DNA from 3 places in the Streptomyces sp. ICC4 genome. Region 2 is predicted to be linked to each of the others. Evidence: predicted binding sites of a transcription regulator. Region 2 holds the regulator's gene; each other region holds the start of a gene.
The links. The regulator HrcA, encoded in region 2, represses chaperone genes, less so after heat shock. The targets are predictions, from matches to a motif close to TTNGCACTCNGNNNNNCNGAGTGCNAA.
Positions count from the first base shown of each region.

Region 1 (4,278 bases), 2.2 Mb from region 2:
CGGCGCGGGTCCGCCGTCGAGGCGGGCCAGCAGGAGCAGATCGGCCGCGATGCGCTGGAGCCGCTCGGTATCGGCCAGCGCGGCCGCCACGGACTCCCGGTCGGGGTCCCGCAGCGCCACCTCCAGCCGGGACCGCACGGCCGCTAGGGGGTTGCGCAGCTCGTGCGAGGCGTCGGCGGTGAACTGCCGCTGCCGGGCGTCGCTGCGCTCCAGCCGGTCGAGGGTGGCGTTGACGGTCCGGGCCAGCCGCGCGATCTCGTCGGCGCCGCCCGGGTCCGGGACCCGCCGGTTCAGCTCGCTCGCGGTGACCGCCGCCAGCTCGGTGCGGATCGCGGTGACGGGGCGCAGCGCGTGCCCGGTCACCCACCAGGCCAGGAGCGCCGAGAAGGCGATCAGCGGGGGCGCGCCGGCCAGCAGGCCGAAGGCGACGGCCCGGTTGGCGTCGTCGACGTCGCCGAGCACGGTCATGGCGTACACGGTGTGCGGGGCGTGCGCCCCCGGCGGGCCGGGGGCCTGGACGGCGACCACGACGCGCCGCTGCGCGCCGGGGCGCGCGGGCTCCAGGACCGCCGACCGGGAGTCGTCGCCGGGCGCGATGCCCGGCCCGGCGGGCTCGGGGGTGTCCTCGAGGTCCCCGCTGGTGGCGACGGTCGCGCCGGCCGCGTCCCGTACGAGGACCAGGTCGACGCCGCCCTCGGGCGCGGGCAGTCGGCCGCCCGCCGGGAGGGTCGCGGTGTCCAGCTGGGCGGCGACCTTGCGGGCGGCGAGCTCGGTGCGGCCGGTGGTGTTCTCGATGAGGTTGGCGCGCAGCACGGTGTAGAGCCACAGCCCGCCGGTGGCGAGCACGGCGGCCATCGCGAGGGCGGCGGCCGCGGCGGCGCGGGCCCGCAGGCTGCCGAGCCGGCGTGTCCGGGCGCCGGACCGGCCCCGGGACCCGGACCCGGACCCGGACCGGGGTCGGAGCCGGGGTCGGGACCGGGCGCTAGTGCTGTGACCGGAAGGGTTCACCGGGTCGCGGCGCCCGGCACGGCACCTCGCCGCGTTGTCGGACCACACCGGTACGTCCAGTACGAGGCGTGGTCCTCCGCCTTGCGATGCACCGCACCGAACACCGCGACCCGGCAAACCTTTCCGGTCACAGCACTAGCCACCGTCCGGGGCCATCCGGTAGCCGGTGCCGTGGACGGTGAGGATCGAGCGGCGGCCGAAGGGGGCGTCGATCTTGCGGCGGAGCGAGGAGACGTAGACCTCGACGATGTTCGGGTCGATGCCGTGCGGGGTGTCCCAGACCTCGTCGAGGATGTCCTGCTTGGCGACGGCCCGGCCGGGCTGCTCCATCAGGCAGGCCAGGACGCCGAGCTCGCGGGCGGTCAGCTCGATCTCGTGCGGGCCGCGCCGGCAGCGGCGGCCGCGCGGGTCGAGGAGGAGGTCGCCGGCCTGCAGGACGCTGGGGCGCGGGGCGGCGGCCCGGCGGGCGAGCGCGCGCAGCCGGGCGGCGAGGACGACGAAGGAGAACGGCTTGGTGAGGTAGTCGTCGGCGCCGGAGTCCAGGCCCTCGGCCTCGTCGTACTCGCCGTCCTTGGCGGTCAGCATGAGGACGGGGGTGGGGTCGCCGTGGGCGCGCATGCGCCGGCAGATCTCGAAGCCCGAGGGTCCGGGGAGCATCAGGTCGAGCAGGACCACGTCGTACGGGCCGCCGGAGAGGGCGAGTTCCAGCCCGCGGTGGCCGTCGTGGGCGAGGTCGGTCCAGTGGCCGTCGGCGGAGAGGCCGCGCCGCAACGTCTCGGCAAGCCCCACTTCGTCTTCGACGACCAGAATCCGCATGCCCCAAGCCTCACATACCGGGCACCCCCCTTGATGTGCGGCCCGCATCGCTGCGCGGGACGCCGTCCGCCGGTGACCGGGCGGGGTTGCCGCCCGAGCGTCCCGGCCCCGGTGGGCGGGTGCGGGTGGTGCTGCCCTGCGGTGCGGAGGTCCCCTACCCGCCCTTCCACCGTTCCCCGGGCGCTGCCCGGACCCCGGTCCTCAAGCGCCGGACGGGCTGAGAAGGCGAGCCCCGGGCTGCGCCCGGACTCCTTCCGGGGCTCCGCCCCGGCAGCGGTGCCGCACCCGGCGGCGGGTCCGGGGCCGCGGGCCCGGGGTGGGGTTCCGGGCCGCCTCCAGGGCGGTCCGGGCGGCGAAACGAGCGGCGCGTATTGGCACTCCGCTTGACCGAGTGCTAATCCCCGGAATAGTCTCGCGTCTGGCACTCGCCCCTGGTGAGTGCCAACACAGCGACAGGCAGGTCCGGCTCCCGCGACGACGGATCGACCTGGTCGCCACCTCAGACAGTTAACCCCGGATCTCCGAAGGGGGAGGTCGGAACGTGACGACCACCAGCTCCAAGGTTGCCATCAAGCCGCTCGAGGACCGCATTGTGGTCCAGCCGCTCGACGCCGAGCAGACCACAGCCTCTGGCCTGGTCATCCCGGACACCGCGAAGGAGAAGCCCCAGGAGGGCGTCGTCCTCGCGGTTGGCCCGGGTCGCTTCGAGGACGGCCAGCGTCTTCCGCTGGACGTCACCGTCGGCGACGTCGTCCTGTACTCCAAGTACGGCGGCACCGAAGTGAAGTACAACGGCGAGGAGTACCTCGTCCTCTCGGCCCGCGACGTGCTCGCGATCGTCGAGAAGTAAGTCACTTCTTCAGTTTTGCTTTGAGCTACGCCCCTGGTCACCCCTGCTGATGCCGGGCGGCGAGGGGCGTAGTTCGTTTCTGCACAGGCGGTCGCGGTGAGCGGCCGGGGATCGCAACGAGAGGGCTGAACCGCTCCCATGCCGAAGATTCTCAAGTTTGACGAGGACGCCCGTCGCGCCCTCGAGCGCGGCGTCAACAAGCTTGCCGACACGGTCAAGGTGACGATCGGCCCCAAGGGCCGCAACGTCGTGATCGACAAGAAGTTCGGTGCGCCCACCATCACGAACGACGGTGTCACCATCGCTCGCGAGGTCGAGCTGGACGACCCGTACGAGAACCTTGGCGCGCAGCTCGTCAAGGAGGTCGCGACCAAGACCAACGACGTCGCGGGTGACGGCACCACCACCGCCACCGTCCTGGCCCAGGCACTGGTCCGCGAGGGTCTGCGCAACGTCGCCGCGGGTGCTTCCCCGGCCGCCCTGAAGAAGGGCATCGACGCCGCGGTCAAGGCCGTGTCCGAGGAGCTCCTCGCGACCGCCCGCCCGATCGAGGACAAGTCCGACATCGCCGCCGTGGCCGCGCTCTCCGCGCAGGACCAGCAGGTCGGCGACCTCATCGCCGAGGCGATGGACAAGGTCGGCAAGGACGGTGTCATCACCGTCGAGGAGTCCAACGCCTTCGGCCTGGAGCTCGAGTTCACCGAGGGCATGGCCTTCGACAAGGGCTACCTGTCCCCGTACATGGTCTCCGACCAGGAGCGTATGGAGGCCATCCTCGATGACCCGTACATCCTGATCAACCAGGGCAAGATCTCCTCCATCCAGGACCTCCTGCCGCTGCTCGAGAAGGTCATCCAGGCCGGCGCCTCCAAGCCGCTGCTGATCATCGCCGAGGACGTCGAGGGCGAGGCGCTCTCCACCCTCGTCGTCAACAAGATCCGTGGCACCTTCAACGCCGTCGCCGTCAAGGCGCCCGGCTTCGGTGACCGCCGCAAGGCGATGCTGCAGGACATGGCCACCCTCACCGGTGCCACCGTCATCGCCGAGGAGGTCGGCCTCAAGCTCGACCAGGCCGGTCTGGACGTACTGGGCTCCGCCCGCCGCGTCACGATCTCCAAGGACAGCACCACCATCGTCGACGGTGGCGGCAGCTCGGCCGAGGTCCTCGGCCGCGTCAACCAGATCAAGGCCGAGATCGAGTCGACCGACTCGGACTGGGACCGCGAGAAGCTGCAGGAGCGCCTGGCGAAGCTCGCCGGCGGCGTCTGCGTCATCAAGGTCGGCGCCGCCACCGAGGTGGAGCTCAAGGAGAAGAAGCACCGTCTCGAGGACGCCATCTCGGCGACCCGCGCCGCGGTCGAGGAGGGCATCGTCTCCGGCGGTGGCTCCGCTCTCGTCCACGCCGTGAAGGTGCTCGAAGGCAACCTCGGCCTGTCGGGCGACGAGGCCACCGGTGTCGCGGTCGTGCGCCGCGCCGCCGTCGAGCCGCTGCGCTGGATCGCGGAGAACGCCGGCCTCGAGGGCTACGTCATCACCGCGAAGGTCGCCGAGCTCGAGAAGGGCCAGGGCTTCAACGCCGCCACCGGCGAGTACGGCGACCTGGT
Region 1 is NZ_CP030286.1:2,874,249-2,878,526, forward strand. It holds gene DRB89_RS13375 (HAMP domain-containing sensor histidine kinase) at 1-855, opposite strand, end outside; gene DRB89_RS13380 (response regulator transcription factor) at 1,144-1,824, opposite strand; gene groES (co-chaperone GroES) at 2,366-2,674, shown strand; gene groL (chaperonin GroEL) at 2,813-4,278, shown strand, end outside.
Region 1: a site for HrcA is predicted at 2,196-2,222, ahead of groES (co-chaperone GroES). Genes of this name have one in related genera too.

Region 2 (4,278 bases):
TGTACGTGCCGACCTTGCGCAGGCAGGTGAAGGCCGCGGGCGAGGGCAGTCCGAAGGTGAACGAGACCACGGGGACCGGGTCTTCGATGAGGATGGCGAGTTTCGCGTCGTAGCCGTCGTCGCAGGTGCCGAGGAGGTCCTCCTCCGCGAGGGAGATCTCGTACCAGCTGGCCTCGCCGGCGAGCTGCCCGCGGTACACCTCCAGCGCGGCCGGATCCACGGCGGAGGCCTGCGGCATGAAGAGGTTGACTCCGAAGGGGCGGCGGGTGAGCGCACGCAGCCGCTTGATCTCCTGGTACATGCCGTCGGCGGTTTTGTAGCCTCCGGCCAGGAAGCCCAGTCCGCCCGCTTCGCACACGGCGGCCGCGAGCGGCGGGCAGGACGCGCCGCCCGCCATGGGCGCCTGCACGATCGGGTACACGAAGAGACCGTTCGGTGCGGAGGACATGTGCTGCATCGTGCCATGTCCCGCTCACGGGACCGAATCACGGCATTCGCCTGGCATAGTCCCTTCGCCGGATCGGCGAAAACCCGTCGGCACCTGCGCCGCGAGCCCGGTCCGGGGCATCCCCGGACCGGGCTCGCAGGTGTTCTCGTACGCGCTCGCGCGGGTGGCTCAGCGGCCGTTGAAGGCGTCCTTCAGGCGGCTGAACAGCCCCTGCTGGCCCGGCGCGAACTGGCCGAGCGGCCGCTCTTCGCCGCGCAGCTTCGCCAGCTGGCGCAGCAGGTCCTCCTGCGCCGGGTCCAGCTTGCTGGGGGTGGTGACCTCGACGTGCACGATCAGGTCGCCGCGCCCGCCGCCGCGCAGGTGCGTGACGCCCCGGCCGTGCAGCGGGATCGCCTGGCCGGACTGGGTGCCGGGCCGGATGTCGATCTCCTCCAGGCCGTCCAGCGTCTCCAGCGGGCACTTGGTGCCCAGGGACGCCGCGGTCATCGGGATGGTGACCGTGCAGTGCAGGTCGTCCCCGCGCCGCTGGAAGGTCGGGTGCGGCAGCTCGTGGATCTCCACGTAGAGGTCGCCGGCGGGGCCGCCGCCGGGGCCGACCTCGCCCTCGCCCGCGAGCTGGATCCGGGTGCCGTTCTCGACACCGGCCGGGATCTTGACCGTGAGGCTGCGGCGGGAGCGGACCCGGCCGTCGCCCGCGCACTCGGGGCACGGGGTCGGGACCACGGTGCCGAAGCCCTGGCACTGCGGGCAGGGGCGCGAGGTCATGACCTGGCCCAGGAAGGACCGGGTGACCTGCGAGACTTCGCCGCGGCCGCGGCACATGTCACACGTCTGCGCCGAGGTGCCGGGTGCGGCGCCCTCACCGGAGCAGGTGGTGCAGACGACGGCCGTGTCGACCTGGATGTCCTTGGTGGTGCCGAAGGCGGCCTCGTCCAGCTCCAGGTCGAGGCGGATCATGGCGTCCTGGCCGCGGCGGGTCCGCGAGCGCGGTCCGCGCTGCGAGGACTGGCCGAAGAAGGCGTCCATGATGTCGGAGAAGTTGCCGAAGCCGCCCGCTCCGAATCCGCCCGCGCCGCCGCCGCCTCCCGAGGAGGACAGCGGGTCGCCGCCGAGGTCGAAGACCTGCTTCTTCTGCGGGTCCGAGAGCACCTCGTAGGCCGCGTTGATCTCCTTGAAGCGCTCCTGCGTCTTCGGGTCCGGATTCACGTCCGGGTGGAGTTCGCGCGCCAGGCGGCGGAAGGCCTTCTTGATCTCGTCCTGCGATGCGTCGCGGCGCACGCCGAGAACGGCGTAGTAGTCCGTGGCCACTTACGACTCCGCCAGGATCTGTCCGACGTAACGTGCCACTGCGCGTACCGCTCCCATCGTTCCGGGGTAGTCCATGCGGGTCGGTCCGACCACGCCGAGTTTGGCGACTGCTTCGCCGCCCGAACCGTAGCCGACCGAGACGACGGACGTGGAGTTCAGTCCCTCGTAGGCATTCTCATGCCCGATCTTTACGGCCATTCCCGACTCACTGGCCTCGCCCAGCAGCTTGAGGAGCACGACCTGCTCCTCCAGCGCTTCGAGCACCGGCCTGATCGTCAGGGGAAAATCGTGTCCGAACCGGGTGAGGTTGGCGGTGCCGCCGATCATCAGCCGCTCCTCCGCCTCCTCCACCAGCGTTTCGAGGAGGGTGTCGAGGACGGCCTTGACCGTCACCCGGTCATCGGTGTCGAAGGACTCCGGAAGGTCCTGCACCAGCGGCGGCACGTCGGTGAACCGGCGGCCGACGACACGGCTGTTGAGGCGGGCCCGCAGATCGGCGAGCGAGGCCTCCCCGAAGGGGGTCTGGCAGTCGACGAGCCGCTGCTCGACCCGGCCGGTGTCCGTGATGAGCACGAGCATCAGGCGGGCCGGGGCCAGCGAGAGCAGCTCCACGTGCCGGACGGTGGACCGGGTCAGGCTCGGGTACTGGACGACCGCGACCTGCCGGGTCAGCTGCGCGAGCAGCCGCACGGTCCGGCCGACGACGTCGTCGAGGTCGACGGCGCCGTCGAGGAAGTTCTGGATGGCCCGGCGCTCGGGCGTCGACAGCGGTTTGACCCCCGCCAGCCTGTCGACGAAGAGCCGGTAGCCCTTGTCGGTGGGGATCCGGCCGGCGCTGGTGTGGGGCTGGGCGATGTAGCCCTCTTCCTCCAGCACGGCCATGTCGTTGCGCACGGTGGCGGGCGAGACGCCGAGGCGGTGCCGCTCGGTGAGCGCCTTGGAGCCGACCGGCTCCTCCGTCCCGACGTAGTCCTGGACGATGGCGCGCAGCACTTCGAGTCTGCGTTCGCTGAGCATCGCGCACACCTCCATCGTTTCCGTCGTTCGCGGCTCGCACTGTTTGGCACTCTGCGCGTTCGAGTGCCAGAGATCCCCCGGTCAGTGTACGGCGGGGTGGTGCACCCGTAGCAAGGGCGGCCCGCCAAGGTAGCGTCGCGGTATGGACGTGCGTTGGGAAGAGGCGGGCTGGGAACGGCTCACCGATCGGGCCGGCCGGCGGCGGCTGCCGGTGTGGGATTGCACGGTGGGACTGGTGGTGGGCGACGATTCGGCCCTCCTGATCGACCCCGGCTCCTCGGTCCGGGAGGGTGCCCTCGTACGGGCCGAGGCGGAGCGGCTGGCGGGCCGGCGCGTGACCCATATCGCATTCACACACGGACATTTCGACCACGTGCTGGGCGGTGCGGTGTTCGCGGGGGCGGAGGTCTACGGACCCGTCGGCCTGGACACCCTGCTGTCCGTCAGCCATGACGACCTGCGGGCCGACGCGGTCCGGCACGGTCTGGCGCCGGCCGAGGCCGCCGAGGCGGTGGACCTGCTGGTGGTCCCCCGGCACCTGGTGTCGGGCGAGTGGACGCTCGACCTGGGCGGCGTACAGGTGCTGCTGGCGAACGTGGGCCCCGGGCACACCCGGCACGACCTGGCCGCCTTCGTCCCGGGCGGCGGGCAGGAGGTCGTCTTCTGCGGCGACCTCGTCGAGGAGTCGGGCGAACCCCAGGCCGGCCCGGACTCCGTTCCGCGGCAGTGGCCGGCGGCGCTCGACCGGCTGCTCGCCCTGGGCGGGGACGACGCGCTGTACGTGCCGGGTCACGGAGCGGTGGTCGACGCGGCCTTCGTCCGTGCGCAACGCGCCACACTGGCGGCCCGCTTCGGCGTGTCGGGCACCTGATCGCGCCGGCTCTCCTACCCTCGGCCGGATGCGTGAGTACTCCCCCGACCTGACCCCGCAGTGGAAGCGCGCCAAGCCCGTCCCGGAGGTGCCGGCCGATCCCGACCTGGTGGTCGAGGTGGCGGGTACGGACTTCTGCGGCGCGGTGGTGGGCTGCGAGGCGGGCACCGTCACCCTGGAGGACCGCTTCGGCAAGCGGCGCGTCTTCCCGCTGGAGCCGCGCGGCTTCCTCCTGGACGGTGCGGTGGTCACCCTGACCCGCCCCGTCCGCGGGCCCGCCGCCCCGCTGCGCACCGCCTCCGGCTCGCTGGCCGTCCCCGGGGCGCGGGCGCGGGTGGCCCGGGCGGGCCGGATCTACGTGGAGGGCCGCCACGACGCCGAGCTGGTGGAGCGGGTCTGGGGCGACGACCTGCGCATCGAGGGCGTGGTGGTCGAGTACCTGGAGGGCATCGACGACCTCCCGTCGGTGGTCGCGGACTTCGCCCCGGGCCCGGACGCCCGCCTCGGGGTCCTGGTGGACCACCTGGTGCCGGGCTCGAAGGAGTCCCGCATCGCGGCGTCGGTCACTTCGGCGGACGTCCTGATCGTGGGCCACCCGTACGTCGACGTCTGGCAGGCGGTGAAACCGTCCGCG
Region 2 is NZ_CP030286.1:711,521-715,798, reverse strand. It holds gene DRB89_RS03345 (nitronate monooxygenase) at 1-448, opposite strand, end outside; gene dnaJ (molecular chaperone DnaJ) at 617-1,756, opposite strand; gene hrcA (heat-inducible transcriptional repressor HrcA) at 1,757-2,773, opposite strand; gene DRB89_RS03330 (MBL fold metallo-hydrolase) at 2,916-3,644, shown strand; gene DRB89_RS03325 (DUF3097 domain-containing protein) at 3,673-4,278, shown strand, end outside.

Region 3 (4,278 bases), 1.5 Mb from region 2:
ACGGCTTCAAGGCCGAGCTCATCCGGGGGAAGATCGTCTTGTCGCCGTTCTCCAAGCTGCGCTACTCCCGTCGCATGCGCCTCCTGCGCGAGCAGCTCCTGACCCACGCCCCTGACGGGCACTTCGCGGACACCTCACCCTTCCTCTTCCGGTTCCCGGCAGCGGAGCGCGGCTACGGACCGGACTTGTACGTCGCGGACGAAGCGGCCTTCGACGAGGAAGGGCTGCACGCGGACGGAGCGGCGCTGTCGTTGGTCGGAGAGTTCACGTCCGTCTCCACCAGGGACGCCGACTGGAACGAGAAGCTGGACGTGTACGGCCAGATCGTGCCCATCTACCTGGTCGTCGACATGCAGGACTCGGAGATCACCTGCTTCTGGGACCCCTCCCCGCACGGATACCGGTCCCGTACGACCGTGTCCTTCGGTCAGCCCCTGAACGTCCCGAAGCCGTTCGACTTCGCCATCGACACCACCGGCTTCTAAGCACGCGGAAACGCCCGAGGGCGGCACCCCTTCGTGGAGAAGGGGTGCCGCCCTCGGTACGAGAACAGCCGATCAGCCGGGGGCCGATCAGAAGTCCATGTCACCGCCCGGCATGCCGCCGCCACCAGCGGCGCCGGCCTTCTCGGGCTTGTCGGCGATGACGGCCTCGGTGGTGAGGAAGAGGGCCGCGATCGACGCCGCGTTCTGCAGGGCAGAGCGGGTGACCTTCGCCGGGTCGATGATGCCCGCGGCGATCATGTCCACGTACTCGCCGGTCGCGGCGTTCAGGCCCCAACCGATCTGCAGGTTGCGGACCTTCTCCACGACGACGCCACCCTCGAGACCACCGTTGACGGCGATCTGCTTGAGCGGGGCCTCCAGCGCGAGCTTCACGGCGTTGGCGCCGGTCGCCTCGTCGCCCTCGAGCTCGAGCTTCTCGAAGACCGCGGAAGCCTGCAGCAGGGCCACGCCGCCACCGGCGACGATGCCCTCTTCGACGGCCGCCTTCGCGTTGCGAACGGCGTCCTCGATGCGGTGCTTGCGCTCCTTGAGCTCGACCTCGGTCGCGGCGCCGGCCTTGATGACGGCCACGCCGCCGGCCAGCTTCGCGAGGCGCTCCTGGAGCTTCTCGCGGTCGTAGTCCGAGTCGGAGTTCTCGATCTCGGCGCGGATCTGGTTGACGCGACCGGCAACCTGGTCGCTGTCACCGGCACCGTCGACGATGGTGGTCTCGTCCTTGGTGATGACGACCTTGCGGGCGCGGCCGAGCAGGTCGAGACCGGCGTTCTCGAGCTTGAGGCCGACCTCCTCGGAGATGACCGTGCCGCCCGTGAGGATGGCGATGTCGCCGAGCATGGCCTTGCGGCGGTCGCCGAAGCCCGGAGCCTTGACGGCGACGGACTTGAAGGTGCCGCGGATCTTGTTGACGACCAGGGTCGACAGGGCCTCGCCCTCGACGTCCTCGGCGATGATCAGCAGCGGCTTGCCGGACTGCATGACCTTCTCGAGGAGCGGCAGCAGGTCCTTGACCGAGCCGATCTTCGAGTTGACGATCAGGATGTACGGGTCGTCGAGGGACGACTCCATGCGCTCCATGTCGGTGGCGAAGTACGCCGAGATGTAGCCCTTGTCGAAGCGCATGCCCTCGGTGAGCTCGAGCTCGAGACCGAAGGTCTGCGACTCCTCGACCGTGATGACGCCTTCCTTGCCGACCTTGTCCATGGCCTCGGCGATGAGCTCGCCGATCTGGGTGTCGGCGGCGGAGATGGAGGCCGTCGAAGCGATCTGCTCCTTGGTCTCGACATCCTTGGCCTGCGCCAGCAGGGCGGCGGAGACGGCCTCGACGGCCTTCTCGATACCGCGCTTGAGGGCCATCGGGTTCGCACCGGCGGCCACGTTGCGCAGGCCCTCGCGGACGAGCGCCTGGGCGAGGACGGTGGCGGTGGTCGTACCGTCGCCGGCGACGTCGTCCGTCTTCTTGGCGACTTCCTTGACCAGCTCTGCGCCGATCTTCTCGTACGGGTCCTCGAGCTCGATCTCCTTGGCGATGGAGACACCATCGTTGGTGATCGTGGGGGCGCCCCACTTCTTCTCAAGGACGACGTTGCGACCCTTGGGGCCAAGGGTGACCTTGACGGCGTCGGCGAGCTGGTTCATGCCTCGCTCGAGACCGCGCCGGGCCTCCTCGTTGAACGCAATGATCTTGGCCATCTGAAGTGGTCCTCCCGGACAGCGGTGGATTGCTCCCGGACCGCGCCCGCGCCCGCGACGGACGGCCTGCGTGCCCGGCGGTTCCTGCCCACCGGACCCTGCGGGCCTCACCGACCCGGTCCTCGTTTAGTAGCACTCTCACCCGGAGAGTGCTAACGCCAATGATTAGCACTCGGCACCCCCGAGTGCAAGCGGCTTCGGGGAACCCCTGGTGAACAAGCAGGCGGGACAAGGGGTGCGGGGGCACGCGCACGAGGGGCCCGCATCCCGTGTCCAGGATGTGGGCCCCTCGTCTGCATGCAGTGGTGCCGTCGTACGCGGCCCTGTGCGCGGGCGCGGTACGTGTCGGTGGTCGATCGCGGTCGGCCTAGCCGGCGGCGAGCTTGACCATGTCCGCCTGCGGACCCTTCTGGCCCTGCGAGATCTCGAATTCGACCCGCTGACCCTCTTCAAGGGTGCGGTACCCGTCCATCTGGATGGCGCTGTAGTGGACGAACACATCCGCACCACCGTCGACCGCGATGAAGCCGTAGCCCTTCTCCGCGTTGAACCACTTGACGGTGCCCTGAGCCATGCCTAACTCCCCTATTACTGGCCCTTGCGCAGGACCGCACTTCGCGGTCCCGGGTCAGAACTTGCGCCGGAACGCCTCGACCGGGGCTGAATGTATCCGCACCGCTGCTGTCTGCAACAGGTCATTCCGACGAGAATTCTGGACATGGCAAAAGATTGAAATAGGGTGAAAACTAGGAATATTCCAGGGCAACTCGGGCCGGACAAGCCAGGCCAACGCCCCATACCGCACTTGCATGTTGACTCAATGTCAACCCTCACGCGGCCCGCTCATATGCGGCGGGCAAGTCCAGCGGAGGGGACTTCCCCAACTCTACCGCGCCCAACCAAGCAGAATTGCCCCCTCCGTTTATTACCGGAGGGGGCAATTCAGCGTTCTGGTCCATCAGCGGCCGGAAGTCGGCCGCCGGATTGTTCAGCAGCCGCCGGCCACCGCGGGGATGATCGAGACGCCCGCGCCGTCCGGAGTGGACGTCTGCAGCCCGCCCTCGAAGCGCACGTCGTCGTCGTTGACGTAGACGTTCACGAAGCGGCGCAGCTTGCCCTGGTCGTCCAGGACGCGCGCGGCGATGCCCGGGTGGCTCTTCTCCAGGGACTCGATGACCTCGGCGAGGGTCGTGCCCTCGGCGGGGACCTCGGCCTTGCCGCCGGTGTAGGTGCGCAGGATGGTGGGGATGCGGACGTTGACGCTCATGGCGCTACTGCCTTTCCGGTGTGCAGAGGAGGGAGATCAGGCCAGGTTGGCGGCGCGGAACGCGTCCAGGCTCGGGCGGATGGTGGCGGTCTGGCCACCGCCGGCGGCCACCGCCTCCAGGGTCTTGAGGCCGTCACCGGTGTTCAGGATCACGGTGGTCAGCGAGGGGTCCAGCTGCCCGTTCTCGATGAGCTTCTTCGTCACGCCGACGGTGACGCCGCCCGCGGTCTCGGCGAAGATGCCCTCGGTCTGCGCGAGGATCTTGATGGCCTCGACGACCTGGACGTCGTTGACGTCCTCGACGTAGCCGCCGGTGCGGCGCGCGATGTCCAGGACGTACGGGCCGTCCGCCGGGTTGCCGATGGCCAGCGACTTGGCGATGGTGTTGGGCTTCTGCGGGCGCACCACCTCGTGACCGGCCTTGAAGGCGGTGGAGACGGGCGAGCAGCCCTCGGCCTGGGCGCCGAAGATCTTGTACGGCTTGTCCTCGACGAGGCCGAGCTTGATCAGCTCCTGCAGACCCTTGTCGATCTTCGTCAACTGCGAGCCGGACGCGATCGGGATGACGATCTGGTCGGGCAGCTGCCAGCCGAGCTGCTCGCAGATCTCGTACGCCAGGGTCTTGGAGCCCTCGCCGTAGTACGGGCGCAGGTTGACGTTGACGAAGCCCCAGCCCTCGCCCAGCGGGTCGCCGATGAGCTCGGAGCAGAAGCGGTTGACGTCGTCGTAGTTGCCCTCGATGCCGACCAGGTCGCCACCGTAGACACCGGCCATGATGACCTTGCCCTGCTCCAGGTCGTGCGGGATGAACACGCA
Region 3 is NZ_CP030286.1:2,251,058-2,255,335, reverse strand. It holds gene DRB89_RS10415 (Uma2 family endonuclease) at 1-485, shown strand, start outside; gene groL (chaperonin GroEL) at 573-2,195, opposite strand; gene DRB89_RS10405 (cold-shock protein) at 2,563-2,769, opposite strand; gene DRB89_RS10400 (MoaD/ThiS family protein) at 3,184-3,462, opposite strand; gene thrC (threonine synthase) at 3,499-4,278, opposite strand, start outside.
Region 3: a site for HrcA is predicted at 2,361-2,387, ahead of groL (chaperonin GroEL). Genes of this name have one in related genera too.